DNA from 3 places in the Undibacterium sp. CY21W genome. Region 2 is predicted to be linked to each of the others. Evidence: predicted binding sites of a transcription regulator. Region 2 holds the regulator's gene; each other region holds the start of a gene.
The links. The regulator LexA, encoded in region 2, represses DNA repair genes until DNA is damaged. The targets are predictions, from matches to a motif close to ACTGTATNNNNATACAGT.

Region 1 (10,388 bases), on a different contig from region 2:
GATACCCCATGGATAGTGTCGTCACACAGGCAAGTCTGAACTCTGGTTTCCCAGAACTTCGATTAACGTCAACAATGGCATAAAAGCTTTTTGAGCCTGAGATAGAAAAATCATATCTACCCTTGTTCCTGTCATTGCTATAGGTTGTAGATGCAGCAGGATATGTCTTCACTGCTCCCCCTGCTAATTTAATCACCTGTTCATTATGTGTTATGTAATCCAAAGCAAGTTGTTCTTCTGTTTTCTTTGTTTGATTATCGTAGGCGGGATCAGGTTGTCCTTTGCGACAACGCTGGCTAATCATTTGGGCATTCATTTGCTCAACTCCAGATGCAGCCTGTCGTGCCGCAGCTTCCAAAGAGTTTTTTTCATTAATAAGTTTGGATTTAAGTTCGTCCAGTCCAGCATAAACCTGGTCCATTTGTTTATCTAGCTTTTGTGTCCTAGCTTTTTCACGAAATGGATTCGGGGTGTCTTTGTCCCATTTCAATACCCTGTCCAAAATCTGATTGAGGTTTGAAGTGTTCTGGAGGGCATAGTTATTGATGGGGCCTCCCATGGTCATTTGCGTGATTGCTAAGAGTTGACCCCGATCGCCATTTTCTAAAATCATCTGCTGACGAACACGCAGCTGTGCCGCATAAAACCAAAACACCCCATCGTCTTTCTTTCCATTCTGGAAAAAGGCGAAAGCAGGGGGAAATAATTGCAAAGGTTCTTTCAGGTTAGAAGGATTGCTGACAATTTCTTCTGCTGCGGCAATCGCGATGCTTGGTTCACAGGACGTCATTCGATCTTCGGGAGGTAATCCGCTGAGTGCTATTCCATTCTTTGCCTTCAAGTGCTTCTGCTGTGTTGGGTGAGGGGATGCATTGCTTTCGATAGATGCAGAGGACGCATCTGATGGACATGGCTGATCAGTAAATTCAATCCGCCCGTCAGACAGCTTGCATCTATTCATGTTGACGCTAGCAGCGTCACTGGCGAGTGCCCATAGCGATGCGCTGGCAAGAAGGATTGCAATTGATCGACAATAATTCACAGCATCTCCCGAAAATAAGCCTGACGAAAGAAAGGGACTTCCCCGTCCCAAGAAAATGGCGTCACCTTTACTGTTTGGCAAAGTAGTGCAAAGATGGAAATTCCAGTCAACATCATGATCCAATCAATAGGGAGAAGTCATGCACAAGCATATCATTAATGCATCACCAGAACCCACCACGAATACCATCGTGACCATTGGCATTGATTTTCATAAACATGCGATTCAGCTTTATTTGAATATCGCACTGCGCTGGCTGGTCAATCGTGCCGCATGCCTGTCGTAGCGGGGCTGCGCAATTTGGCCGCTGTCGTGCCAGCGGGTTCCATCCAGCACGACAGGGAAGTGAGCGGGGCAGCGCAAACATGCTGGGTTACCGCTATGCGTTGTTAAGTGGTTTCTGGTGATGGTCAGGCGCGCAGTCCGTCCTTAATTATGTCCGCTGCTTTCTCACCGATCATCATGGTTGGCGCATTGGTATTGCCGCCCAGCAGAGTGGGCATAACCGACGCGTCGACGATGCGCAGACCGTGCAGGCCGATGACTTTTAACTCCGGATCAACCACCGCCATGTTGTCGGTGCCCATTTTGCAGGTGCCGATAGGGTGATAGACGGTGTCGGCGGTCTGACGGATGACGGCGCGGATGTCATCATCGGTATGCACATTAGCGGTCTGGTAATCGCTGCTGCGGGCATTCGCCATTGCGGGTGCATCCATCAGTTTGCGGGTCAGCTTAAAGCCTTTCAGCATGACTTCCATGTCGTCGGGGTGTTCCAGAAAGCGCGGGTTGATCAGCGGCGTCGCCATAGGATCGGGGCTGGCTAACGTGACTTCGCCTATGCTTTTCGGGCGTAACAGGCAGACGTGGCACGAGTAGCCATGACCGAGATGCAATTTGCGCGCGTGGTCGTCTAGCATCGCCATGACGAAATGCAATTGAATATCTGGCGCAGACAAAGACGGATCCGTTTTCAGAAAGCCACCACCTTCGGCGCCGTTCGAGGTCAGCATGCCGCGCCGTTGCGAGCGATAGCGCATCAGTTCGCGCAGCAGACGCAGGCTGCCAGCAGCAGAAACGCCAAGCAGATCAAGGCTTTTCGCGCGATATTTGAACACGAAATCCGGATGATCCTGCAAATTCTGACCAACGCCGGGCAGGTCGTGTACCACAGGAATTCCCATGCTTTGCAGCGCATTCGCATTGCCGACGCCGGACAGCATCAGCAATTGCGGGGTCTGCAAAGCACCGCCTGCAAGTAATACTTCATGTCGTGCATGCAGAGTTTTTTTCTGACCGTTTTGCAGCATTTCTATGCCGACGGCACGCTTGCCTTCAAACAGAATTCTGGTCACATAGCAGCCGGTTTCGACGCGCAGGTTTGGCCGCTTGCCCATGTGCGGCCGCAGATACGCGCGCGATGCACTCCAGCGTTCGCCATTGTGCTGGGTCAGCTGATACAAGCCTATGCCTTCCTGCTCGGCACCGTTGAAATCGGTATTGATGCGAAAGCCCGCTTGTTTGCCCGCTTCGATCAGCAATTGCTGATACGGGTTATCTGTGCGCAACTCGCTGACATGCAGCGGCCCGGCATTGCCGTGGTATGCGTCATGATGGGTTTCATTATTTTCTGAACGTTTGAAATACGGTAAAACCTCGTCATACGACCAGCCGGTGTTGCCCAGCGCTGCCCAGTGATCGTAATCCTGCCGGTGTCCACGCACGTAAATCATTGCATTCAGACCGGAAGACCCACCCAGCATTTTGCCGCGCGGCTGATAGCCACGGCGTCCATTCAGGCCGGGTTGTGGCACGGTTTCAAACGCCCAGTTATTCAGTTTGCCTGGCAGCATGGCAACCACACCAGCGGGCGTATTCACCACCATACTGTCGCCTCCGCCGCCCGCTTCCAGCACGGTTACGCTGAGATCCGGGTCTTCAGTCAGGCGTCCGGCCACGGCACAACCGCCGGAACCACCGCCGACAACAATATAGTCGCTGATATTATTCATGTGTCTCTCTCTTTGGATGAGGCTGTACGCGATGGCATCGCCAGCGTCAGGCCTGTTGTTTTATTTTCCGGTGTACGGTACGACGATATTAGTATGCCGTTTCGGTTAAAGTAAGGACATTTACTGCCACGTTGTCAGACCATCACAGATGAACCAGCCTGCGCCCACCATATCAGCACTCTTGTCGGTACAAGATGCGGTATTTCCTGCTCATCCGTTCAGCGGTGTGCTGGCGATCGCGCGTGAGCAGAATTGGCGTTGGCAGGATATGTTTCCCGCATTTGCCGATCATCACGATAACCGCATCAGTTATGCCCAGGCACGCGAAGGCCTGTTACAGGCGAGACACCGTGGTGGCGCTGATCTGGGGCTGCGATCCGGTACGCGCAAAGCCTTGCCGCAACTAGGTCAGATGGCCACCGGTATGCGTGCGCAGGAAACGCTGGCGCAGGCTATGCAATTCGGTCTCGACTATCAACTGATCGCCGGCTCTATGGTGCATCTGCAATTGGAAGCGGGGCCGCAACAATCGGCACTGCTTGCCTTGCCTTTATTCGACGATGTGGAATTACAGGATTTTCTGGAAGTCGATCATCTGGTCACCGCCATCAATGCGGCGCGCCAACTGTGTGGCCGCCGCTTTCAGCTGGTAAGGGTGGAACTGCGTTTGCAGCCCGGCGCAAGTCTGACAGCGTACGAAAAATTCTTTGCTTGTACTGTGATCGCAGGTGCTGATGTCAGTCGTATTGTGATCGACAACCAGGTGTTGCAGATGGCGTTGCCGCAACCGGATGCGCTGCTGGCACATACTTCGCACGATGCCTGTCAGGCGGAACTGGCGGCGGTTGGTGTGCTTGGACGGCAAAGCCTGCTGCGCACCCTGACCGCGCTTCAGTGTGAATTGCACAGCGTGGCACAGACGGCATCTGTCCTGGGTACCAGCGAACGTTCTTTGCATCGTTTGCTGGCGCGCGAAGGAACCTCGTATTTCCAGATTGCCGAAACTATCCGCATCGGACGGGCGCGGCAATTACTGCAAACCGGCCTGAGTCTGGAACGCATTGCAGAAGAACTCGGCTATTCCGACAGTCGCAGTTTCCGGCGTGCGTTCAGACGTTGGACGATGCAGACTCCGGCTGAATTTCGTCAGAGTCAGGCGCAGATGCAGCTGCGTTGAATGCCAGATTTCAGGTGATGGCAGACGCTGGCGGTACGCACGCCGGTAAGCTGAACCAGAATGTCGAACCTTCACCGGGGCAACTCAGGAAAAAGATTTCGCCATGCATTTTTTCGACCAGGGCTTTGGTGATGGCGAGCCCCAAACCGGTTCCTCCCTGGCGACGGGTATTGGTGCCGTCGGCCTGCGTAAACGGTTCAAATAATTGCGTCTGAAAATCGAGTGGAATGCCGGGGCCGCGATCACTGACGGCGATATGATAATGGCTCTGTTCCTGATAAATCCTGACGGTCACGCTTTCACCTTCGGGTGAGAATTTGGCCGCGTTGGAGATCAGATTCGCCATCACCTGCATCAGCCTGTCGTGGTCACCCAGACTCCAGGCCTGCATCACTTGTTGTTCCATGATCAGCCCGACGCGTAACGAGCTGGTGTAGGCTTCGTTCGCTTCCATCGCATTGTGCAGCATCTCGATCAGATCGACAGGCTCTGAACGGATATTCATTTTGCCGTTGTTCAGTTTATCGATGTCGAGAATATCGTTGACCAGATTCACCAGGCGCTTGCTGTTATTGTGCGCGATCCGTATCAATTGCCGGGCCGCGTCAGGTAAGGTGCCGCCGACGCCGGATTCCAGCAAACCAAGTGAGCCGCGTATTGAGGTCAGCGGCGTGCGCAGTTCGTGGCTGACCATCGAGACGAATTCCGTCTTGAGCTGATTGATACGCAGGCGCTCGCTGATGTCCATGACAAAGACGACCCACTCGCGCGGCGAATTTTCCAGATAACCCAGACCCACCAGCACCGGTATTGCCGAACCATCGGCACGTCGCAGCATGACTTCGAACGGCGCCGTGGTACCGGTGCTGAGCATTTCTGTATATGCCTGATGTACCAGATACTGATCCTGCTCTGACAACACGACTCGCCACAGAAACTGCTCTGCCAGCAGACTTTCACGCGAGTATCCGGACAACTGACAAAACATGCGGTTCACGTCCGTCAGACGGGAGCCGTCACTGCCATACAAAATGCCGATCAGGCTGGAATTCATGATGCGCTGCAAGCGGCTTTCGCTTTCGCGCAGCGCATCCAGAGTTTTTCTTTGTCCGGTGATATCTTCTATCATCCAGACCGCCCCTTTTTCGTAGGTTTCTGCGGGCAGGGCGCGACCAGCGACGCGCGCCATGAACGACTCGCCATTGGCGCGCCGCAGATACCATTCAAGCTCTACCAGTTCATCGGCTTCCAGATTCGGTATCACTGCCTGGCCGAAGGCGCGGTAGTCTTCATCGTTGTGGTACAGAAAAGTGGTTTTTACCCCTATCATTGATTTCGTATCAGGGAAGCGGCACAAATCGGCGAGAGCCTCATTGGCGCGGATGATGACGCCGTTGCTGACGAACATAATGCCCACCGGCGCGTTGGCGATCAGAATTTCCAGCTCGCGTGCCAATTCTTTATAACGGACATTATTTGAGCGCAGCAATTCCTGATTCAGCTGCAATTGTTCTTCTGTGCGTTTGCGTTCCGTAATGTCGATGTGGGTGCCGACGATACGCACGGCACGCTGATTTTCATCCCATTCGACAGCGGCCCCGAGTGACATAATCCAGCGCCATTCGCCTGCACGATTTTTCTGTCGGAACTCGGCGTGATAATCGGTTTTGCCTTTCGAGGCAAAATGGATGCGATAGGCTTCTTTTATTCCGGCCACATCATCCGGATGGATGCTGTGCTTCCAGAAGTAATCCCAGAATGCAAATGGATCGGCAAACTCTTCGATTGAGTGTTCGATCATGTTGCTGTATTCGGGACTGAAGGTGGCCGCGCCGGTGTTCAGGTTGATGTCGTACAAACCCTGATTCGAGGCCTGCATGACCAGTCGCCGCTGTTGTTCCGCCGTGATTAAGCTGCGCTCGGTCTGTTTGCTGCGGGTCTGATCCATAAAGCAGCCATGCCACAGCAGACTGCCGTCGGCCTGCAGTTCCGGGCTGGCCTCGCCCGCCATCCAGCGCTCTTCGCCATTCTTGAGAACGATGCGGAATTCATGCGTCCAGACGTGCAGATGTTCGGCCGCCGTGCGGACGCTGAGCATGAATGCAGATAAATCTGCCGGATGCACTTTTCTGAACAGAATATTGACGTCCGCGCACAGTTCTGCGGCACTGAATTCAAACAAACGTTCAACCGCCTCGCTTGCATAATTGAAACAAAAGCGTTCGGCGGAAAAACGTTGATACTGAAAAAAAACTGCCGGCAGAAAGCGCGAGAAATTATTCAGCAAGGCCTGGCTGGCTTTCAGTGCGTTCAGCTCTGCTGCCGTGATCTCTGCAGCAACCGGGTTGGGTGGCGTTGGTGTGACAGACATCAGCTTGCTTAAAAAAGACAGAAAAAATGTGCAGAAAAATTGGGTGATCAACGCACAACCGATATCATGCCCATGACCGGCAGCGAGCCGTTGCTGCCGCCGTTGCTGCGTATCTCAGATGACAGCAGAAAACCTGATGTTACGGGTGCTGTGTGATGATCTGATTGAAGAAATCATACACGCCTTGTTCACTCATTTTGCGTGCATTCGACAATTCACCGCCTTTCGATGCAAACAAGACACTGTTATCTGCTTTTAAAACGACAGCGGCCGGAATACCCTTTTTAATCGGGTTGCCGTAGCTGTTTGCCAGCGCCAGATTTTTATCAAACTGACCAACATCGACTTTGACCAGCACGAATTTGCTGGCGATCAGAGCGGCGCTTTGTCCTTGCATAGAACGGTCGAGCTCCAGACAATCCTTGCACCAGTTCGCGCCGAAAATCACCAGCACTTTTTTGTTGCTGGCTTGTGCCTGCGTCAGCGCTTTGGCGACTGCGGCGGGCGCATCAGCAGTTTCGTCGTATGGTCTGGCAACGTCGGCATGTGCAAGGTTTAACGCAAGACCAATCGTGCATGCGGAAATGAGTCTGGAGACAAAGGAGAAAGTTTTTTTCATGTTGAAGCCGCAGGAAAGGAAAACTTTCAGATAGTGACGTAATTTTTGCGCTTTGTCATCGCTGATATGGCGCAAGCAAGATTGAAATAACTGTATATGCATACAGTTTTGTAGAGAAAAACAGATAAAATAAACCAGAATTCATCCCTATTGATGAAATGAGTTTCAATCCCACCCCAACGATCTGCGTTTTGAAAAAAATTATTCATTGTGATTGCGACTGTTTTTACGCCTCGATAGAAATGCGGGATGATCCGTCATTGCGGGGCAGGCCGCTGGCGATTGGCGGTCAACCGGATCAACGCGGCGTCGTGGCGACCTGTAATTACGAGGCGCGGCGTTTCGGCATCCGTTCAGCCATGCCGATGTCGCAGGCAGTACGCCGTTGTCCGGAGCTGCTGATTTTGCCGCCGACGATGGAAAAATACCGGATTGCATCGCGCCAGATTCTGGCGATTTACCGCGACTACACCGAGGCGGTCGAGCCTTTATCGCTGGATGAAGCGTATCTCGATGTCAGTCAGGCGACCAGCCATCATGGCAGCGCGACCCTGATTGCGCGTGAAATCCGCGCCCGGATTGCCGACACCGTCGGTATCACCGCTTCGGCTGGCGTGGCGCCAAATAAGTTTCTCGCCAAAATTGCCAGCGACTGGAACAAGCCGGATGGTTTGTTCGTCATTTTGCCGGATCAGGTGGAAGAGTTCGTTGCCGCCTTGCCGGTGGCAAGATTGTTTGGCGTCGGCAAAGTCACTGCCGCCAAATTACACAGCATGGGCATTCAGGAATGCCGCGATTTGCGTGCCTGGTCGCTGGCGGATCTGATGCAGCATTTCGGCAAGCTCGGCAATAGCTTGTATCAGTTGTGTCGCGGTATTGATCTGCGCGAGGTGCGCGCCAGCAGCGAGCGCAAATCGGTCAGTACCGAAGAAACCTATGTCCATGATTTGCCCGATCTGACCGCGTGTGTGGCCGAACTGCCTGCTTTATACGCGTCGCTGCAACAGCGGGTGCAGCGGGCAGATGCGATCAGCCATATTCATAAACTCTACGTCAAAATCCGCTTTTCTGATTTTCGTATCACCACCGTCGAATGCGTTTCAAAAACGCTGGATCTCGGTTTGTTTCAGCAATTGTTGGAAACCGGATTACAGCGCCGCCAGTTACCCGTGCGCCTGCTTGGTCTGGGCGTGCGACTTGCTGAAACAGAGGCCGCCAGCGGGCAGCAATTAGGCCTGTTTTGACGATAAATATACTGGGGGGAGTATATTTTAAAGCCCTTTAAACATAAGGACATTAAGCATGTTTTATGAAAAAGCAGGGGGAGTATATGAAAATACCCGCTTTTTCAGCGTAGATTTCGGCTGAAGTATCAGCTTAGACGTATCAGCTTAGACATCAGCGCAGATATTTGAGCCGCAGCTTGTCGAATAAGCCGGATTGCTGCACCTTTTCAAAAGCTTTGCGTAGCTTTTTCACCAGCGCCGGGTCGCTGTTTTTGCTCATTGCGAGATAATAATTGCTGCTGCCATCGATTAAAAGCAAGGGTTCGATTTCATCCATCGTACGGTTCTGCGACTTCATTAAAAACGCGGCGCTCCAGTTCTGAAAAATGGCCAGATCAACGCGGCCCATCAGAAATTTTTTCATGTTGGATTCGTCAGTCGGTGCGTAGTCGACCACGTAGTCAGGAAACTGTCCTTTGCGCATGAACTCTTTCGCTGACGCCATTTCCCTTACCAGCCCGGTTTTATAAGCACCGGCATCGCTCAGTGTTTTTATCTGTATGTCGGTGCGGGACTTCAATTTATACAGATAAATCTGGCGGTTGCTGAGCACGCCTATCCACTCAAACTGCGCATCACGCTCGGGCGTGCGGGTCATGGAATAGATCAGGGTATTCGGTTGTTGCAGCGCCCGTTGATACGCGCGTGCCCAGGGTATCAGTTCTATCGGGGCTGCCAGCTTTGCTTCTTGCAAAACCGCCTGCACAATTTCGGTGGAATAGCCGGTGACGCTGCCATGTTCTTCGAAATTCAGCGGTGGCAAACTCTCGGTGACCACCGATAACTGACTGGCGCAGACGGTTGCGGGTGCCAGACTGCATGCGCAGAACAACAAACAACCAGATAAAAAAGAATAAGCAAAGCGAGGCATGCCGGAATTTTAACAGTTGGATATGTGCGAAGGTGAGTATCAGGCCATCGTTGGCGGCTTTTATTCACATAGTCATATCACATCGCGTCACATCGTATTTCGTCCGGTGAAATACGATGATGTGCATTAAGCTGCGGCCACTTTTTGCATCGCTGCGAGTAAGGCATCAATATGTGATTCGGGAGTGAAAATTCCGGGTGTGACTCTGATGCAACTGCCAGATACCAGGCCGTTGCGGGGAACCGTAAAAATACCGTGTTGCAAGGCGAGCTGTGTTGTTAATCCCGTGGTGTCTTCCGTCCTGGTTTTTCCTTTCAGACGGAATGCGCTGATGGCGCTGCTCAGCCGCGTATCGGACGAGGCCAGCACAGTTACGCCCTTGATCTGGCGCGCGCCTTCGACCCAGCGATTGCGCAAATACTGCAGACGCGCCTGCTTGTTTGCCACGCCGATCGCTGCGTGCAGATCAAGCGCTTTCGGCAGGCTCAGGTAAGCCGCAAAATTCAGTGTGCCGGTGTGCACGCGTGTGCTGATGTCGTCACCATCAGGTTCACCCAGATAAGGGGCAATATCGCGCACGCGCCCACGCTTGATATACACCGCGCCGACACCGACCGGCGCGCCTATCCATTTGTGCAGATTAATGCCGACGAAATCCGCCTGCAGATCAGGAATGCGCATGTCGAGTTGTCCAAAGCCGTGGGCGGTATCGACGATCACATCAATACCGCGTTCGCGCGCGAGCCGGGCAATGTGGGCAACGGGTAAGACCATGCCGTTGCGGTGATTGACATGCGTGAGCAGAATTAATTTCAGGCGCGGATGCTGATCCATCGCTGCCACATAGGCGGCGACCACGGCATCGTAACTGAATGGCTCCGGCATACTGATCGCCACAACGTTGACGCCACGGCGTTGCTTTAACCAGCGCATGGTGGTGATCATATTGTCGTAATCGATATCGGCATACAGCACGCTGTCACCCGCTGTCAGGCGTTGGTAACCCGCGA
Region 2 (10,388 bases):
TCAGATTGCCAAAGACACTGATCGTGATAATTTTATGTCGGCTGATGCCGCTGTCGAATACGGGTTAATTGATAAAGTTTTGACTCATCGCGCTTAAGCTGCTTGAATTAGATAAACGCCCGTTCCCATAAAGGTTCGGGCGTTTTTTATTTATTTTCTAAATTATTCGATTTCTCAGGTACTTCCGGATCTTGTGCATGCAATGACGAAAACTGTTTTTGCAGGTAATATGCTCTTCGTTCCGATTTATATTTATTTTGTTTTTCTCATATTCGTACCATGCCCGATAAAAAATCCTCCAGCGGTGAAAAACTGCTCTACTGCTCATTCTGCGGAAAGAGTCAACATGAGGTTAAGAAGCTGATTGCAGGGCCTTCGGTCTTTATTTGCGATGAGTGCATAGACTTGTGCAATGACATTATTCGCGATGAAGTATCTGAAATTGACAATATAGCGAGCGCGAAAACTGAGCTGCCAACTCCCCAGGAAATTACCGATTTATTGGACCAGTATGTGATTGGTCAGCCAAACGCGAAGCGTATTCTGGCGGTCGCTGTCTACAATCATTACAAGCGTCTGAAGCATCTGGGTAAAAAGGATGATGTAGAGCTCGCCAAGAGTAATATTTTGCTGGTTGGCCCTACCGGGTCAGGTAAAACGTTGCTGGCGCAGACGCTTGCTCGCATGTTGAATGTACCGTTTGTGATCGCAGACGCAACGACCTTGACCGAGGCTGGTTATGTTGGTGAGGACGTTGAAAATATCATTCAAAAATTGCTGCAGAACTGTAATTATGAAGTCGAACGTGCTCAGAAGGGCATCGTCTATATCGATGAGATTGATAAGATTTCCCGTAAATCTGACAATCCCTCGATCACACGTGATGTGTCTGGTGAAGGCGTGCAGCAGGCTCTGCTGAAGCTGATCGAGGGCACGATGGCATCGGTGCCGCCACAAGGTGGTCGCAAGCATCCAAATCAGGACTTCATTCAGATCGATACCACGAATATCATGTTTATTTGTGGCGGTGCTTTTGATGGCCTGGCAAAGATTATTTCAGACAGATCAGAGCGTAGCAGTATTGGTTTTTCAGCCAGCGTTAAAAGTCAGACGGAAAAAAGCGCAAGTCAGATGATGCAGGATGCGGAGCCGCAGGATTTGATTAAGTTCGGTTTGATTCCTGAATTGGTTGGTCGTTTGCCTGTGATTGCAACGCTCAACGAACTCGATGAAGCGGCATTGATTCAGATCCTGGTTGAGCCAAAAAATGCGCTGATTAAGCAATATGCAAAACTGCTGGAAATGGAAGGCACTGAGCTTGAAATACGCCCGGCTGCTTTGCAGGCAATTGCAAAAAAAGCGATTGCCCGTAAAACTGGTGCGCGTGGTTTGAGATCGATACTGGAGCATGCATTGTTGGATATTATGTACGATCTGCCTAGCCATCAAAATGTTGAAAAAGTGGTGATTGATGAGGGGACTATCACTAACGGTGCTAAGCCTTTGCTTATTTATCACGAGCAAGCCAAAGTGTCCGGAGCTTGAGTTTTTGCAAAAAAGGGGAGATATCCCCTTTTTTTTATGGTTATTCACCGCATTTTTTTTAATCGAAGTAGAATGAAGTAGGAAGAAACATGGCTTCAGCCGTAAAGCTACCCGGAGGAGCTCTCTGCGTAGCTTTTTTATTGTTTTTTCTGATAATGGGCTTGTGTTTTAGCCTTGTGCGCCAACATTACCAACTAGTATTTATGAAAGGTGCGCCATGACAACTACTTCAATTACCGAGCAAATTCAACTGCCGCTGCTGCCATTACGTGACGTGGTTGTATTTCCCCATATGGTTATTCCACTGTTTGTGGGGCGCCCAAAGTCCATTAAGGCTTTGGAGGCTGCAATGGAGCAGGGTAAAAGCATTATGCTTGCTGCTCAAAAAGCCGCTGCGAAGGACGAGCCTTCGGCTGACGATATTTATGAAATTGGTTGTATAGCCAATATTTTGCAAATGTTGAAGTTGCCTGATGGCACAGTAAAAGTATTGGTTGAAGGGGCGCAGCGTGCCCGCATTCACCAGATTCATGATTCTGAGTCACACTTCAGTGCTGAAGTGACGCCGGTTGCAGCAGTTGAGGAAGATGATTCCGAAGTTGAAGCGATGCGTCGTGCAATTGTTCAACAGTTTGATCAATACGTAAAACTGAACAAAAAAATCCCGCCTGAAATTCTTGCCTCTCTTTCTGGCATTGACGACGCCGGTCGTCTTGCAGATACCATCGCGGCACACTTGCCTCTGAAATTGGAGCAAAAGCAAGTGATCCTGGAAATTTTCAGTGTAGCCAAAAGGCTTGAGCATCTGCTTGGGCAACTTGAAGGCGAGCTCGATATCTTGCAGGTGGAAAAACGTATCCGTGGTCGCGTTAAGCGTCAGATGGAGAAATCGCAGCGTGAGTACTATCTGAACGAACAAGTGAAAGCGATTCAGAAAGAGCTGGGCGAAGGTGAAGAGGGTGCAGATATCGATGAACTTGAGAAAAAAATCATTGCCGCCAAAATGCCGAAAGAAGCTCGCGACAAGGCTCTTAATGAGTTGAAAAAACTCAAAATGATGTCACCGATGTCTGCAGAGGCAACAGTTGTCAGAAATTATATTGATACTATTGTTGGTTTGCCTTGGAAGAAAAAATCCAAAGTAAATAATGATCTGACGAATGCTGAGAAGGTTCTGGAGGATGAGCATTACGGTTTAGATAAGGTTAAAGAGCGCATTCTTGAGTATCTTGCTGTTCAGCAACGTGTGGATAAGTTAAAAGCTCCGATTCTGTGTCTGGTCGGCCCTCCGGGTGTCGGTAAAACGTCTCTCGGTCAGTCGATTGCCCGGGCAACAAATCGCAAGTTCGTTCGCATGGCGCTTGGTGGTGTGCGTGACGAGGCAGAGATTCGTGGACATCGTCGCACTTACATTGGCTCCATGCCTGGTAAAATTTTGCAGAGCCTGGCCAAGGTCGGTGTTCGCAACCCTCTTTTTTTGTTGGATGAAGTCGATAAAATGGGGGCGGATTTCCGTGGCGATCCTTCGTCCGCATTGCTGGAGGTGCTTGATCCTGAACAAAATCATACGTTTTCGGATCACTACATTGAAGTCGATTTTGATTTGTCTGACGTGATGTTTGTCGCGACGTCTAACTCGTACAATATTCCTCCTGCATTGTTGGACAGGATGGAAGTGATTCGTCTTTCTGGTTACACAGAGGATGAAAAAACCAGCATTGCTCAGCGCTATTTGTTGCAAAAGCAAATTAAAAATAACGGCCTGAAAGAAACGGAAATCACTGTCGCAGAAAGTGCGATCAGAGATATTATCCGCTATTACACAAGGGAGGCTGGTGTTCGTTCGCTGGAGCGCGAAATTTCCAAAATATGTCGTAAAGTCGTCAAAATGCTTTTGCTGAAGAAGAGTGAGAAAAAAGCGACGATTACCTCCAAAAATCTGGATAAATATTTGGGTGTACGCCGATACGATTTTGGCGTTGCGGTCAAGGATAATCAAATTGGTCAGGTAGTTGGTCTGGCATGGACGGAAGTTGGTGGCGATCTCTTGACTATCGAGGCTGTTTCTATGCCCGGTAAAGGTGGCGTTATCCGCACTGGAACCTTAGGTGATGTCATGAAGGAGTCGATCGAAGCTGCCCGCACAGTTGTGCGTAGCCGGGCTCAGCGCTTGGGCATTAAGGCTGATGTCTTTGAGAAGAGTGATATTCACATTCACGTACCTGAAGGGGCGACACCTAAAGACGGTCCTTCTGCTGGTATCGCAATGACGACCGCATTGGTATCTGTGTTCACCGGGATTCCTGTGCGGGCGGACGTTGCGATGACAGGTGAGATCACTTTGCGTGGCGAGGTGTTGCCAATTGGTGGTTTGAAAGAGAAATTACTGGCAGCGCATCGCGGCGGAATTAAAACTGTTTTAATTCCGGAGGAGAACGCAAAGGATCTGGCTGAAATCCCGGACAATGTAAAAAACAAACTGGAAATTATCCCGGTGCGTTGGATAGACAAGGTGTTGGAAATTGCTTTGGAGCGTCAGCCGCAGCCTTTGGTTGACGCGGAAATTCCCGTTGCTGCTGGATCAAGTGAGCCTTCTGCTGATCTTGCTGTTGTGAAGCATTAATGTTGTATGGATAAAAAAACGCCCGAATTTTCGGGCGTTTTTTTTATTTAGATTTTATCTAAGCGTCATTGATAGCAATATATTTTCGTTTGATTTTCTTAGTATCAGATCCAATTTCGCATCAGCCCGACAGCCAGTCCTTCCAGTGAGAAATTTTCCTCGTTTTCATTTACTTTGATAATTGAGTAGTCAGGATTCTCAGGAATTAATTCAACAGAATTTCCGGTTTTTTTATAGCGCTTGACAGTCACATCATCGCCAAGCCTGGCAACAATAATTTGCCCATTTCTTGCAGTATCAGTCTTCTTTACTGCTAACAGATCGCCATCGAGTATGCCTGCGTCACGCATAGACATGCCGCGAACCTTGAGAAGAAAATCTGGCTTGGCAGAAAACAGTGCAGGGTCTACTTGGTAGCTGGTTTCAATGTGTTCTGATGCGAGTATTGGCGATCCGGCCGCAACCCGCCCGATCAGTGGCAGGTTTATCTGAGAAAAAACAGATTGCGATGACGCCAGTTGTTGACCTGTGATATGACTTGATAATTCTGACTCCAGCAGGCGTATGCCGCGCGATGTTCCGGGCGCTATTTCAATCACGCCCTTTCTTGCGAGTGCCTGCAGGTGCTCTTCCGCTGCATTGGTGGAGCGAAAGCCCAGCTCAGCCGCTATTTCAGCGCGGGTCGGCGGGAAGCCTGTATTTTGAATGGCATCTTTGATTAAATTCAGGATCTGCTCTTGTCGGGCTGTCAGCTTAAGCATTTTGTGTGAACGTAGATCATTACGCTGTATATAAAAACAGTCTGTATTTTTATACAGTGCGCTGTGAAGTGCAAGGAAATTTTGTGGCTATGTGCAATCTAGTACCATCGGATTAGCTCTGTACTGAATTGATTGAATAAAACGGAAAAGTGCGTTATGATCGTCGGCTTTCCTCTTCCTGCACTCGTCTTGACGCCGAGGCAGGCTATTTTTATTGTCCACAAGGAGAATATATGCGTCATTATGAAATCGTATTTATTGTACATCCCGATCAAAGCGAGCAAGTTCCTGCAATGATCGAACGTTACAAAGCTAGCGTTGTTGCACGTGGTGGTCAGGTTCACCGCGTTGAAGACTGGGGCCGTCGTCAATTGGCTTACATGATTCAAAAATTGGCTAAAGCACATTATGTTTGCATGAACATTGAGTGCGATGCAGAAACATTGCTTGAGCTGGAAACAGCATTCAAATTCAATGATGCCGTTCTGCGTCACCTGACAGTCAAAATGAAAAAAGCTGAAACAGCACCATCTCCAATGATGAAAGCTGTTCAAAAAGAAGACGCGGCTAAAGCACAGCGCGTTGAAGCACCAGCTGCTTAATTCATTTGATTTGAAAAAGGTCGTATAAAAAACAGTGAATCAACTGACAGTGATGGCTCGTATCATAGAGAAATCAGCGATACGTTACACGCCAGCTGGGATACCAATAGTATCAGCAATATTGATGCACAGTTCGCAGCAGGTGGAAGCCGGAACAGGGCGATTGGTTGAATTTGAAATTTCCGCACAAGCTGCAGGTGAAATTTCAGGAAAATTCTCCGAACTGCCTTTAGATGTTGAGATTGCATTCACGGGTTTTTTAGCACGCAAAAATCGCAACAGCAAAAGTCTGGTATTTCATATCAATGGAATACGGGCAAATTTACTAGATTAGGAGCCACAAATGGCATTCGGTAAAAAATTTGATAAAAGCAAATTGAAGCAAAAGCGTCAACAACAAAACCCTTTGTTCAAACGCAAAAAATTCTGCCGCTTCACAGCAGCACATGTAGAAAAAGTTGATTACAAAGATATCGACACATTGAAAGATTTCGTGCAAGAAAACGGCAAAATTATGCCTGCACGTCTGACTGGTACTAAAGCGCTGTACCAACGTCAAGTTGATACAGCGATCAAGCGCGCACGCTACTTAGCGTTGTTGCCTTACACTGATCTGCACACAGCGTAATTGACGACAGGTATTAGGAGAAAAATATGCAAGTTATTCTGATGGATAAAGTCGTTAATCTCGGCAATCTTGGTGATGTAGTTCGTGTTAAAGATGGTTATGCACGTAACTTTTTGATTCCACAACGCATGGCTCGCCGTGCGACTGCAGCAGCAATCGCTGAATTTGAAGCGAAACGTGCTGAGCTGGAAAAAGCAGCAGCAGCAAAATTGGCTGTAGCTCAGGCTCAAGGCGAGAAGCTGGAAGGTTCTACAGTTCAGATTTCACAAAAATCTGGTGTTGATGGTCGTTTGTTCGGCTCAGTAACTAATTTTGACATCGCTGAAGCGTTGGCTAAAGTTGGTTTCACTGTTGAAAAAGCACAAGTTCGCTTGCCGCAAGGTCCGTTGAAAACGGCAGGTGATCACGCTGTTTCCGTTGCACTGCATACTGACGTTGTAGTTAACGTGAATGTATCAGTTGTTGGCGAGCACGCATAATTAGCTGTTAGCTAGATATAAAAAAAGCCGGGGTTTCCCCGGCTTTTTTTATGGTAAGCGTAAAATTATATAAACAATTTTGTTTATTGATGTTTATTGTTCACACCGTACTTTGTCGCCTTCAGTCGTTATTTGTAATTTGATTTAGCAGGTATAATGCGCGCCATGAAAGCCGCTACTGATCCACAACTTGATGCGATTCGCGTCCCCCCCCATTCCATTGAGGCAGAGCAGTCTGTCCTTGGTGGCCTTTTACTCGATAATGCTGCATGGGATCGTATTGCTGATTTTATCGGTGAGGAAGATTTTTATCGTTATGACCACAGAATTATTTTTCAGTGCATTGTAAAACTGATTAATTCTTCAAGGCCAGCAGACGTCATTACTGTTTACGAGGCCTTGAATGGCATGGGCAAGGCCGAAGACGCAGGTGGTTTGACTTACCTGAATGCGCTGGCACAAAACACGCCTTCGGCTGCAAATATTCGCCGCTACGCTGAAATTGTCCGCGATCGTGGTGTGTTGCGCAAACTGATCACTGTTTCAGATGAAATTGCTGGTAATGCTTTCAATCCTCAGGGTAAAGAAGTCAAGCAAATGCTGGATGAGGCCGAGTCCAAAATCTTTGCGATTGCTGAAGAGGGTGCGCGTGGAGCGCAGGGTTTTCAGGCAATTCAACCTTTGTTGACGCAGGTTGTAGAGCGTATCGATGAGTTATACAACCGTGATAACCAGAACGATATCACCGGTGTTCCAACTGGATTCGTTGATCTGGATAAGATGACTTCTGGTTTGCAGCCGGGTGATCTGATTATCGTTGCTGGTCGTCCATCTATGGGTAAAACGGCGTTTTCACTCAATATCGGCGAAAACGTCGCAATTGACAGCGGCCTGCCGGTGGCGGTGTTTTCAATGGAGATGGGCGGCGCACAGTTAGCGATGCGTATGCTTGGTTCTGTTGGGCGGCTGGATCAGAGCCGTTTGCGCGTGGGTAAGTTGAGCGACGAAGACTGGCCTCGGTTGACGCATGCCATTCAAAAAATGAATGACGCGCAGTTATACATAGATGAAACTCCGGCTCTGAGTTCTATCGAATTGCGTGCGCGTTCGCGACGTTTGGCTCGTCAGTGCGGCAAGCTTGGTTTGATTATCGTCGATTACCTGCAGTTGATGTCGGCGAATTCTGCGGGTGAAAACAGGGCAACCGAAATTTCAGAGATTTCACGAAATCTTAAAGGCCTCGCAAAAGAGTTAAATTGCCCGGTCATTGCACTTTCTCAGTTAAATCGTTCGCTGGAGCAGCGCCCGAATAAGCGGCCTGTGATGTCAGATTTGCGTGAGTCGGGAGCGATTGAACAGGATGCCGACGTGATTATGTTTATTTACCGGGATCAGGTTTACAACCCTGACTCTCCCGATAAAGGCACTGCCGAAATTATTATCGGTAAGCAGCGTAATGGTCCAATTGGCAGCGTGCGACTGACTTTCCTTGGTGAATATACCAAGTTTGATAATTACGTCGGTTCGTTGTCGGTGTATGGCGATAATGAGTAATGCAGAATAATTTTTACCCAGTGAGTACATTTCACTAAATGTCTTTCTTCAGTTTGTTAGGTGTAATCAACTTGTGCCCTGACAAAAATATTCCAATTTGTTTCAAATTTCAGTGAGAAAAAAATGTTTGGACGCCTGATGCCTACGGAAGGCAAATTCTTTGAATTATTTAATCAGCATGCAGATCTGTGTGTTAAAGGATCAAAAGAAATGCTTGCCTTGATGACCAATTTTGATGATCTTGAAAGCAGGGTGCATGCGATCGAGAGCATCGAAAAGCAAGCAGATACAGTGACTCACAATACAATAGAGTTGCTGCATAAAACGTTTATTACGCCACTTGATCGCGATGATATTCATAAGCTGATTACGCGTATGGATGACATACTTGATTTGCAGGAAGACGCTGCGCAGACCATCTCGCTCTACGACATCCGTGAAATTACACCTGAAGCAAAGCGACTGGCTGAGTTGTGCCTGGCCTGTGCGGAAAAGGTTAAAGCGGCCGTTGCCTTGTTACATAACATGAATAATTCACGCGAGATTCTGACGATTTGTGAAGAGATCGATCGTCTGGAATCCGATGCTGATCACGTAATGCGTGCTGCGATGTCGAAGCTGTTCCGCGATGAGCCGGATGTTCGCAATCTGATTAAATTGAAAGCAATTTACGAAATTCTGGAAACTGTTACCGATCGTTGTGAAGATGTCGCGAATATTATCGAAGGCATCATCGTCGAAAACGCTTAACAGCAGATATTGACCCGGCTAGTATTCTGAGCCGGGTCTGTCTACTTCACTCTCTCAAATGAATAACCTGGCTCCCGGAGAATCGGGAGCTGTATAAAGCAGAGTAAATTTCATGCAGACTTTACAAATCAGCATTTATGTTGTCGCAGCTTTGGTTGTGCTGGCATTGCTATTTGATTTTATGAACGGCTTTCACGACGCTGCCAATGCGATCGCGACCGTTGTTTCTACCGGAGTATTAAAGCCTCATCAGGCGGTGGCGATGGCTGCGTTCTTCAATGTTCTGGCGGTGACTGTGTTTCCGTTGACGGTGGCGGCTACGATTGGCAAAGGAACGATACAGCCCTGGGCAATTGATCATTATGTTATTTTTGGCGCACTGGTAGGAGCGGTGTTCTGGAATCTGGTGACCTGGTATTTTGGTATTCCGTCCTCTTCATCGCATGCGTTGATTGGTGGCTTAGTCGGCGCCGCAGTTGCTAAGTCAGGTACGACTGCGTTGGTGTCGGCCGGATTGATTAAAACGATCGCTTTTATCATTGTTTCGCCGTTACTCGGATTCATACTCGGCTCTCTGATGATGTTGCTGGTGTCTTGGCTGTTTGTTCGTTCAACGCCGATGAAAGTCGATAAATGGTTTCGGCGTTTGCAATTGATCTCCGCTTCTATGTATAGCCTTGGGCATGGTGGTAACGATGCACAGAAAACTATGGGCATCATCTGGATGTTGCTGATTGCCGGTGGATATTCAAGCACCCATGATGTTATGCCGCCATGGTGGGTCATTTTGTCCTGTTATACCGCGATCGGTCTTGGCACCTTATTTGGTGGCTGGCGTATTGTAAAAACGATGGGGCAGAAAATTACCAAGCTCAAGCCAGTTGGCGGGTTTTGCGCAGAGACTGGTGGTGCGATTACCTTATTTATTGCGACAGCGCTGGGAATTCCTGTTTCGACGACGCATACAATTACGGGGGCGATTGTCGGTGTTGGTTCCGCGCAAAAAATGTCCGCCGTGCGCTGGGGTGTTGCCGGCAACATCGTATGGGCGTGGGTATTAACTATCCCGGCGTCGGCTTTTGTCGCTTCGGTTGCGTGGTGGGTAGGAACGAAAATCTTATAATGGACGTTGGTATTCAACGATATAAAAAAAGCGCCAGTCAATCTGGCGCTTTTTTATTGATGATGGTGAATCTGCGCAGATTTTTTACATCTGTTTAAATAAGTGGACGAAGCTTCTGCTGACTTCCAGTTTTTCTGTCAAACCTTTGACTTGTACCAGGTGGCGGCCGCGCAAGTCTCTGACTACGCCGGAAATTGCTTTTGCATTGACCAGTGTTGAACGGTGGATTTGCCAGAATAAAGCCGGATCCAGTTCTTCCGATAAATCACGGACGGGTTTACGGATCAGGGCTTCATAATTTGCCGTTTGTACCCGGGTGTATT
Region 3 (10,388 bases), on a different contig from region 2:
CGTGTTGACCGCTAACAGTCAGGTGGTCAATAACTATATCGTTCCCAATGCGCCGGCCTATCGTAATACGGGATTTGTTAATACTGACTTCTTGCTGCACCAATCCATTAAAGGTGACGATTATTTTCGCCATAAATCATCTCTCACTCATTCAATTTTCAAAAAATTACCGGAATAGCAATTTTTTCACCCACGACGGACCCGATACCGCCTTTAATTTAAACAAAACAACAGAAGTGTTATCAAAGCCCCCTGCCTCATTTGCGCAATCAATTAATGCCCTGCAACACGCGGGTAAATCACCGTCATACTGTCGCAATATGTCCTGTATCTGATCGTCAGCAAGCAAGTCAGTCAATCCGTCAGAACAGAGCATATAGACATCGGTCTCATCTGCCTGATGCACACTCAGGTCTACCTCAATATTCTCCTGGGTTCCTACCGCACGCGTAATCAAATTTTTGATCGTTGAAAAACGTGCCTGCGATTCCGAAATTAAGCCAGCGTTAATTTGTTCCTGGAGCACGGAATGATCTTCCGTCATTCTTACAAGCGCATGATTACGATAGCGATATGCTCTGGAATCGCCAACATGCGCAAATAAAATTTTATCTTGAGTACAACATGCTACAACCACTGTTGTTCCCATACCAAAACATTCCGGATTTTCCTGTGAAGTCTGCACGACCTGACGATTTGCTAAATGAATGGCATCTGAGATCCAGCGCGACAAATGAATCGATTGGAAACCCAATTTCGTATACCATGCTGAATCCAGTTTTGCGCAGAGATAATCAGCAACAATCTTTGCCGTCATCGCACTGGCAACTTCTCCTGCTTTATATCCTCCCATGCCATCCGCAAGCACAACACAGCCGTAATCAGCACAGACAACAATCGCATCTTCGTTATGTTTCCTGACTCGTCCGATATCAGACAGTGCAGCAAATTCTAGTACATACTGATGTGACATCGATAAATAGCGCTCATTGATTACAGGCTCGGGCAGAAAACCAAGGAAGTTTAGTTTATTTAATATTGCCTATCGTTGCTAGCTTAACATTAAGGTATTGAGTTTGCACTTCATATACTCAAAAGCAAAGTGTGAGTACGAAAAAAAACCGCGAAAATCGCGGTTTTTTTATTTTGAATATAAAGAAAATTACAGCATTGCTTTCAACAAACGCGCCATTTCAGATGGATTCTTCGTTGCTTTAATACCGCACTCTTCCATGATGTCTAATTTTGCTTGCGCAGTATCGGCACCACCGGAAATCAACGCACCAGCATGACCCATGCGTTTGCCTGGAGGCGCAGTCACACCAGCGATGAAACCAACGACTGGTTTCTTCATGTTGTCGCGTACCCAGTAAGATGCATTCGCTTCATCTGGACCACCGATTTCGCCAATCATAATCACAGCGTCAGTATCTGGATCATCATTGAACATCTTCATGATGTCGATATGTTTCAAACCGTTGATAGGATCGCCACCGATACCAACTGCAGAAGACTGACCCAGACCCAATGCTGTCAATTGACCAACAGCTTCGTATGTCAAAGTACCTGAACGGGAAACCACACCGATACGACCTTTACGGTGAATATGACCTGGCATAATACCAATCTTGATTTCGTCTGGCGTGATCAGACCTGGGCAGTTAGGGCCGAGCAATTTTGTTTTGCTGCCGGCTTTAGCCATGCGGTCTTTCAACATCATCATGTCGCGGACAGGAATACCTTCAGTGATGCAAATAGCCAAATCGAGATCCGCTTCTACCGCTTCCCAGATCGCAGCTGCAGCACCTGCTGGTGGAACATAGATCACAGAAACAGTTGCACCTGTTGCTGCCTTCGCTTCGGAAACATTCGCGAAAATTGGAATGCCTTCGAAATCTTCACCAGCTTTCTTAGGATTTACGCCTGCAACGAAACAGTTTTTACCGTTTGCGTAATCGCGGCACATACGTGTATGGAACTGGCCAGTTTTACCAGTAATACCTTGGGTAATAACTTTAGTGTCTTTATTAATCAGGATGGACATAGTGATTCCTTGCGATAATTAAGCTTGAGCAGCAGCGGCAACAACCTTCTGCGCTGCTTCTTCCATCGTGTCTGCAGAAATGATAGGCAGACCAGAGTCAGCCAACATCTTCTTACCGATATCTTCGTTTGTACCTTTCATGCGTACAACCAAAGGCACTTGCAATGACACTGCTTTAGACGCGGTAATCACGCCTTCTGCAATCACGTCACAACGCATAATGCCGCCGAAGATGTTGACCAGGATCGCTTTCAGACCTGGATTTTTCAACATGATCTTGAAGGCTTCAGTAACTTTTTCTGCTGTCGCACCACCACCTACGTCGAGGAAGTTAGCTGGTTCACCGCCGAACAATTTGATGGTATCCATCGTTGCCATCGCCAAACCTGCACCGTTGACCAAGCAACCAATGTTGCCGTCGAGTGAGATATAAGCCAAGTCAAATTTAGACGCTTCGATTTCCGCTGGATCTTCTTCATCCAGATCGCGGTAAGCAACGATTTCAGGTTGGCGGAACAAAGAGTTCGCGTCAAAGTTAAATTTCGCATCGAGTGCAATTACTTTGCCTGAACCAGTCAAGATCAAAGGATTGATTTCAGCTAAAGAACAATCTGTTTCCATGAAGGCTTTAAACAAACCTTGCAATTGAACGCGCGCATCAGCGATAGAACCTTCTGGCACCCCGATTTTGCGGGAGATATCATCAGCTTCTGCGTCTTGCAAGCCAGCACTTGGATCGATCGCGATAGAGTGAATCAACTCTGGATGTTTTTCTGCAACTTCTTCGATATCCATACCGCCTTCAGACGATGCCATCAATACAACGCGTTGGCTGATACGGTCAGTCACCATACTGACGTACAGTTCTTTCGCGATATCTGCGCCTTCTTCGATCAGCAGGCGACGAACCTTTTGACCTTCCGGACCAGTCTGATGTGTCACCAGTTGCATACCCATGATCGCATCAGCGTATTCACGCACTTGCTCCAGAGATTTTGCGACTTTCACGCCACCACCTTTACCGCGGCCACCCGCGTGGATTTGCGCCTTGACTACCCAGACTGGCCCGCCCAGAGTTTCAGCCGCTTTAACGGCTTCTTCAACAGACATGCATGGGATACCGCGTGGTACGGTCACTCCGAATTTACGGAGGATTTCTTTACCCTGATACTCATGAATTTTCATACGACTTCCCTTCAGACACTGAGGTATAAATAATTAAAAAACAAACTAGCTGGGTGATTTTGCGTTAGGCACAGATTTAGCCCAACGCGGGTAATACTGAACGACAGCCGGACCATCCAAACGCAAAGCGTGGCAACGGTCAAGCTGAAAAGGTTGTTGAGATTCGGTTGAGCTACTGGCGCCATCGCGAGTGTCAATAACATCGCCGGCAAAAGCCTGGATAGCAGCGGTTGGGAGTACTAAAGCAAGTTCCGTTAAATGAGAGCAACCATTAACACCTGACATGCGCTCTTTGACTCCCTGACGAAATTGCTGCATCAAATTGAGTCCAATAAGCTTTTTATAGTCAGCCTCTATCGCTTCACAATAACCAGGATAAGGAACTGCTGCTGAAAGCGCTTGCACATCGACAATAGTTAGCTGCAAGTCGATAGTGACTCGCAACTGAAGATCGTGCAAAGCCATACCCTCCGGCCGGACGCCGGACGCAAGCGTAATATCACGGGTCTTATGATCAGTGATACGCGCGTCAAGATCCCATAATCCATCGTCCCGGGCGAACGCGGATATGCTGATCGCACGCGTATGCTTCAACGTGCGTTGTATATTGGGAGTAGATAAGGGCATCATGCCTTTTAAGCGGCTTACTTTAAATTAGCCACAATTGCGTGTCGCTACCGCAGCTTCTACGGTAGCAGCCGCTCCTGCGGCGCTGCAAAAAACCTGCGGATTCTAGCACAGCTAATTAAGCAACTCGTATCTCGCATCATTTTTTTTTGCATGACGAAACCGTGATTTACTTTTGCTAATCATTGGCTGAACGTTCCGTCTTCAGGGCAAGTTGTATGGACTTCCCGGAAAAACCTCTTTGTTGTAAAAACCTACTTTGCTTGAGACGTTCATTTTGATTCAAGGGCGGGTGTGGAAATTTGCGGAGCAATACCTCAACTGCTCTGGATGTCTCTGACTCTGCTAATTCGGATTTAATCCGATCCATTTCTATTGCATCTACGTTGTGACTTTGCAACTCCGCCAGAATACGATGATTCCCAAAGCGCCCCGAACGTCTGTTGACCAACGAATCTGAAAATCTTTCTGTAGATAGAAAATTATTTTCTTCAAGCCAGTCAAGAATGGCATCGACATCATCCCCATCTTCTGCGTGTGAAGATAGTTTTCTGAATAATTCGGCGCGACTGTGCTCACGCATAGATAAATACCTGAGTGCCCTGCCTTTAAGACTTAATTTTTGTTTCATCACGATTAAAAAAGCCGATAAACCCATTAAAAGAGGGCTTATCGGCTGTTGTTCTATCCTGAATGATTACCGGTAAGTATCTTTAAACTGCGTCAGAGCTGATCGCAGGCAACAAAGGCACACCAAGATGTTCACGTACCTTATTTTCGATCTCATGCGCAAGCTGCGGACGCTCTTTCAGGAAATTACGAGCGTTATCTTTACCTTGACCAATGCGCTCGCCATTGTAGCTGTACCACGCACCGGCTTTTTCAATGATTTTAGCATCCGCACCCAAATCAAGAATTTCTCCTTCACGAGACGTTCCTTCTCCATACAAAATATCAAAATGTGCTTCTTTGAATGGTGGCGCAACCTTATTTTTGACAACTTTGACTTTAGTTTCATTACCGATCACTTCATCGCCAGCCTTAATAGAACCGGTACGGCGGATATCCAGCCTTACAGAAGCGTAAAACTTCAAGGCATTGCCACCAGTCGTCGTTTCCGGGCTGCCAAACATAACGCCAATTTTCATACGAATCTGATTAATGAAAATCACCAACGTATTCGTCCGTTTAATACTACCGGTAAGCTTACGTAAAGCTTGCGACATTAAACGAGCCTGCAAGCCTGGCAAAGAATCGCCCATGTCGCCTTCGATTTCAGCACGTGGTGTCAATGCTGCAACTGAGTCAATTACGACCAGATCGACACTCCCAGAACGAACCAGCGCATCCGTGATTTCCAGCGCTTGCTCACCTGTGTCCGGCTGAGAAATCAGCAGATCATTTAAATTCACGCCCAGTTTCTGAGCGTAACCTACGTCTAATGCATGCTCAGCATCAATAAATGCGCAAGTACCGCCAATCTTTTGCATCTCAGCGATCGCTTGCAGAGTCAAAGTGGTTTTACCTGAAGATTCCGGGCCATAAATTTCAACCACACGCCCGCGTGGCAAGCCACCAACACCTAAGGCGATATCCAGACCGAGCGAACCAGTGGAAACAACCTGCACCTCTTCCACCACAGCACCATCAGCCATACGCATGACCGATCCCTTACCAAATTGCTTCTCGATTTGCGCCAATGCTGCGGCGAGTGCCTTGCTCTTCTCTGAGCTGTTTTCAGGTTTCTTATCGTCCATACATTCTTTCATTCAATAAGCAGCGGGTGGAAAGTCAAACCGCAATTAATATTAACTGCGTTTGACAGTACTGTATAAAAAAACAGTGATTTATGCAAGCGGGATTTTTATTTTATGTACATATCCGCTGACAAGACTGTCGAAATTCACCTAACTCTGAACTTTTGGGAGACTTAGATGAAATCTCCCAGCAAGCATTTTTGCAACGCTATCCTTACCACAACATACGCGAAGACGACTCCGACGCTATTTTCTCAACTCCTCGGATGGCTAAACCTTGCCCCAAAGATAAGTGAGTTGAACGGCCTGCTTCGGTAGGCCGTTTCCACATATACCGCCCTAACTCCCTAATCAGACAGAACCAGCATCGATCCAGTTCTTGGTTCATCCGGCTTAAAATTCTTGATACATTTTCTGCTACACGGTCAGTGTTTGATCAGACCGTAACTTGCAGTGCTCATCAAATTCGGTAGAGACTTTAGAAATATGGGAGCACAAGAGAAAATCTTTCATGTCGGTTGAGTCAGCAATCAGTGAGTTATGACTTCAATCCATTAAAGGAAAGCATCGCGATTATTGCGATAAATGGTTACCGCCTGTGCCTCAGTTATTTCTTGCAAAAAATAACTATTAAACGTACTAATCCAGCGCTTACTTAGTTTTAAATAGATCTCGGGTTCAATGAAATAGCAATAAAAGGTCAAAAAGTAGTCCGCTTGAAATCAGGATTAAACGTTCAACACTTCAATCAGAAAAGTTATTTGTTTGTAAGCACAGAAGAAAATGATGGAAACTACTTCGTCCTCAAAGAAATTTAAAGCTACAGTAAGAATTCTGAGGAAGTACACCTAACGAAGGATCCGGATGACGCTTGAGAACAGTACTAACATACACGCACCTTAAATTTCGACTTCCTCCCTAAATAAACGAAAGGTAAAAATATTATTTGTAAGAAACATATAAACAATATAGGTCCATTTCGGAAATGCATAAACGGAGTTTTTCCGGTCATCAACTGAATTTCACCGTCCAATACGCCTGTTACATCCTCTTCTAAAGCATGGCGAATACGACCATGTTGATCAATCATGGCGGTACGCCCCGTATTCGAGGCCTGCACCACCCAGCGACCTAATTCAATTGCACGCACCCGGGCTATCTGCAAATGTTGTGCCGGAGCTGCCGAACCAAGAAACCAGGCAAAGTTACTGATACTAATTAAAGTATCGCCATCACCAACTCTGTTTAAAGTCCCGATATCGAATAAATTTTCGAAACATATACTGACGCCTATTTTTTTATTGTTAATCACTAATGGGGCTTGATATGTATTCCCTGAAGTAAAGTCAGAATAATTCTGATCAAGAATCGACTCTATCCACCGGCTCCCTGTTGGAAAGAATTCACCAAAGGGGAGAAGATGTTGTTTGTCGTAACGATAGTCGTAAGCAAGAGCGGATGAACTTCCCGGCATCATTGCAATAGCACTATTCGTAGTCATTAGGCGCTCTTGCTTCTGAGTGCTAATGACCGTACCTACCAAGATCGATGTATTTCGGTCGGTGGCAGTCTTTCTCCATGCATCCAACAGTTCAGGTGACTGTGAATGCCATTCGATGGGGATCGCTGTTTCTGGTAAAACTGTCAATTCTGCCTGACTGTCGCTCATCAGTTTTCCATACGTGTGTATCGCTTGTCTTACACCAATAGAAGAAAATTTATCTTGCTGCGATAAATTGCCTTGCATCAATCTTACCCTCAATGTCCCTTTACCCTCAGTCCACTCTATGCGTTGCAAACCTTGTCCTGCAAGATATAGCGCTGTCAAACTCAAGATTACTAGTGGAATTATTTTTGTATATTCCCGCTGCTCCAATTCTTTGCAGACACTCGCCAACATTGCTGCACACAAGGCACTAAGATAAGTTAGGCCAAATATTCCGGCAATCGATGCAAACGACGACAGCGGGCCACTCGCCTGAGCATATCCCGTTGCTAGCCAAGGAAAGCCAGAAAATAAATTGCCACGGAACCATTCAGATAACGCCCAAACAGATGCAGTAGTTCCACAACGTAACAGAAAATAATGAGGCTGTTCTGATCCATATTTATTTAGCGCGGATAACACACTCACGGCAAGAGCTGGAAATAAACTCAAATAAACGAGTAACAAACTACTCAATAAAAAAGCAATGCTCCAACTGGTATGCGAATGTCGGACAATAGCGGGAAGTACCCACCACATACCAAAACTGAACCAGCCTAAGCCAAAATAAAATCCGATACAAAAACCTTCAGCAATGCGCGCCTTCGGTAACAAAAATAAGCCAGAGAGACAAATTATCTGAAACCACCATGCTTCAACTGGCGCATAAGCGACAGTCATTAAGCCTCCAAATAAAAAGGCCAAAAGATATTTGATGAGCTTCTTTTGAAAGCAATATGTCTCTCTCTCTGATTTCTGACTACGTCCCGTCATGTCAATGAGCTTATGCTCCGCCGGGGAACGTTACTTTGACACTGAGCGGCGTAACATTTCCATTCGGAGTTTTAATTTGAAGAATGGTACTTCCCGTAAGACGTTTTGTGCCACTATCAAGGCAAACGCTAGTGCTTGGTTTAACGGGAATCAGATGTACGGACCCCTGATCACCTGTTACATAAGCGCCGCTATAAGTCGGAGCAATGTTAGGCACGCTGGACGGAAAAATATCAGTGATTTCTAATTGATCCAGAGCCGCAGCACTCAATACAGTACCATTTGGCATAGGATTAAAGTGCCCGTCACTGATACGTAGACGCAGTAACATCGCTGAGCAACCACTATTAGTTAAAGTTATACCATCAGATACAGGAACGCTGCTGCCGTCATCCAGTATTCTGGTGATATTGCTGGCAAAACTACCACTGAGAAAAATTGCCGTCTGGCCAGTCAACGCTGTATTGGCATTGAGAGAAGAGACGGCAATAGTTGCGAGCCCCGCTCGTTTTTGTGGAGCGGCGGCATCACTGTTATAACGAGGATTTTGGCTGCGAAATGTGACTGCACATCCTCCATTCTGAGTATTACACCCTCCGCGCGATGCGCTACCAATCGCACCGCTATCGGTTTGAAATACCACCGGCGTATTATCTGCGACGGGATTTCCGAACTGATCAGCTAACAACAGACTGACGGCAGTCTGGGTATCGTCATAATTGTAGCCTTCAATGTTATAGCTGGCCGCACTCAGTGAAAATGATGTTTGTGTCGGTAAACCAGTTGACACCGAAATAGTATCTGAAATCGAAGATACTCCATTTGCCAGTGTCGCCTGCACTCGTAAAGCTGTTGGTTCTACACCAGAGTTGACTGTTGTCGTCACTGTTCCATTGCTGTCACTGACATCAGATGATTTATTCAGCGTGACAGTTTTTGTCGAGATGGTCGTAAAACTGACTGTCTGATTTGGCAGGGGATTCCCAAACTGATCGATAACACGGAATTTGATCGTTGCAGTTTCAGTGCGCCCAGACCCGCCTGCTCCCTTGATCACAATCGATTTATCCACCGGAATAATCTGGCCGACCTCTAGCGAACTCGCATCAGGTGATAACACCTGGATTTGTGTGGTCGCAGAAGTTGTTGCACCGGTAATCGCAGCTGACAAGGTATCCGTTTGTCCGCAACCAATATCCCGGTAAGTCAGTTGCGCCCGACCATTCACGGTCGACACACTGGCGGGAAAACTTGCTTTGCCAGCGGCTGCACAATTTGATGTCAGGCTGATAGAAACGGGGCTAGAGCTAAAGAGCGCACCGTCACTCTTGACATCTAGAATGATGATGGTCGATGCATACGCTTTAAGCAGAATGGGGCTAGTCACAGGTGTAACGAAATTCAAACTGAGCTTACTGTCGCCGACCATAAATGTCGCCTGTGCCTGTACGCTGTTACCGGCATAACTGGCGACTGCCTTCAGCACACCTGCGCCATATGCCGTCAGCGAGGCCGGAGACAATTTCACCTTTACACTGCCATCGGCATCTGTCATCAAACTACCTGAGCCCGGTTGAAATCCGACTAGCGTCAAATCCGAACTAAACGCCAACAGCGTATTCGGTATCGGTGCCCCCTTGCTATCAACGATACGGGCAGTGGCAATCAAGGGGCTGTTAAATGTGGTGACATTACTGGCCTTACCACTAATGTCTGAGAGGCTGATGCTTAACACCGCCGCGTTGACAGGTGAACTAACAGAACCGATGGCAGGTTTTTGTCCAGGTGCATCGGCACCGCCACCACCACAAGCACTTAACATCATGCTGAACACACTGCTCAGAACTGCTGTTAACATCACATTCTGCCACTGACCTATTGCTGCTTTTGTTTTCATTTTCATATTGATCCCTGCTGATAATCCCATTTATCCTGCTTTTTCGCCTGAAATAAATTTTTCTACGCCAAAATTAAGGGGGTAATGCACCCAACTCACGCTTTAATGCTGCAATGTTTTCGAAGTGCCGATGCAATACACTGATAGGTTCCTGACGCACAAGCGCGACATCAGCACTACGCTGTTCGTTTTCCAATTCTTTCCGCAAGATAGCGCGCCGGTCGTTATCCCGTTCCTTTTGCGTTTGCGAACTTACCGTTGGAAAATTCACCGGTCGTACTGCAGGACTAGTCTGACTTACGCGACCATGATTCGATATCCGTTTGCTATTCTCTATTTGCTGATTTACTGTCGGCGACACATTACTCATCAACGTCACACCAGAAGCTGGATCGACAT

Region 1: the regulator LexA is predicted to act here: its motif matches at 7,311-7,328, upstream of dinB (DNA polymerase IV).
Region 3: the regulator LexA is predicted to act here: its motif matches at 5,683-5,700, upstream of recA (recombinase RecA).

The regions. Positions count from the first base shown of each region.
Region 1 covers NZ_JACOGE010000001.1:166,582-176,969, forward strand. Annotated here, with positions in the region: gene H8K29_RS00755 (DUF4124 domain-containing protein) at 1-1,042, opposite strand, end outside; gene H8K29_RS00760 (hypothetical protein) at 1,182-1,328, shown strand; gene H8K29_RS00765 (GMC family oxidoreductase) at 1,453-3,054, opposite strand; gene H8K29_RS00770 (AraC family transcriptional regulator ligand-binding domain-containing protein) at 3,203-4,231, shown strand; gene H8K29_RS00775 (PAS domain-containing sensor histidine kinase) at 4,242-6,602, opposite strand; gene H8K29_RS00780 (thioredoxin family protein) at 6,742-7,221, opposite strand; gene dinB (DNA polymerase IV) at 7,380-8,465, shown strand; gene H8K29_RS00790 (ABC transporter substrate-binding protein) at 8,620-9,378, opposite strand; gene H8K29_RS00795 (aminotransferase class V-fold PLP-dependent enzyme) at 9,505-10,388, opposite strand, start outside.
Region 2 covers NZ_JACOGE010000008.1:120,385-130,772, forward strand. Annotated here, with positions in the region: gene clpP (ATP-dependent Clp endopeptidase proteolytic subunit ClpP) at 1-97, shown strand, start outside; gene clpX (ATP-dependent Clp protease ATP-binding subunit ClpX) at 280-1,545, shown strand; gene lon (endopeptidase La) at 1,763-4,168, shown strand; gene lexA (transcriptional repressor LexA) at 4,273-4,929, opposite strand; gene rpsF (30S ribosomal protein S6) at 5,163-5,531, shown strand; gene priB (primosomal replication protein N) at 5,566-5,865, shown strand; gene rpsR (30S ribosomal protein S18) at 5,875-6,159, shown strand; gene rplI (50S ribosomal protein L9) at 6,186-6,638, shown strand; gene H8K29_RS16760 (replicative DNA helicase) at 6,804-8,192, shown strand; gene H8K29_RS16765 (DUF47 domain-containing protein) at 8,316-8,942, shown strand; gene H8K29_RS16770 (inorganic phosphate transporter) at 9,055-10,065, shown strand; gene H8K29_RS16775 (LytTR family DNA-binding domain-containing protein) at 10,150-10,388, opposite strand, start outside.
Region 3 covers NZ_JACOGE010000001.1:968,490-978,877, reverse strand. Annotated here, with positions in the region: gene H8K29_RS04375 (FHA domain-containing protein) at 1-133, opposite strand, end outside; gene H8K29_RS04370 (Stp1/IreP family PP2C-type Ser/Thr phosphatase) at 167-973, opposite strand; gene sucD (succinate--CoA ligase subunit alpha) at 1,163-2,044, opposite strand; gene sucC (ADP-forming succinate--CoA ligase subunit beta) at 2,063-3,244, opposite strand; gene H8K29_RS04355 (DUF2889 domain-containing protein) at 3,275-3,856, opposite strand; gene recX (recombination regulator RecX) at 4,035-4,487, opposite strand; gene recA (recombinase RecA) at 4,570-5,613, opposite strand; gene lnt (apolipoprotein N-acyltransferase) at 6,497-7,999, opposite strand; gene H8K29_RS04335 (Ig-like domain-containing protein) at 8,103-9,995, opposite strand; gene H8K29_RS04330 (hypothetical protein) at 10,063-10,388, opposite strand, start outside.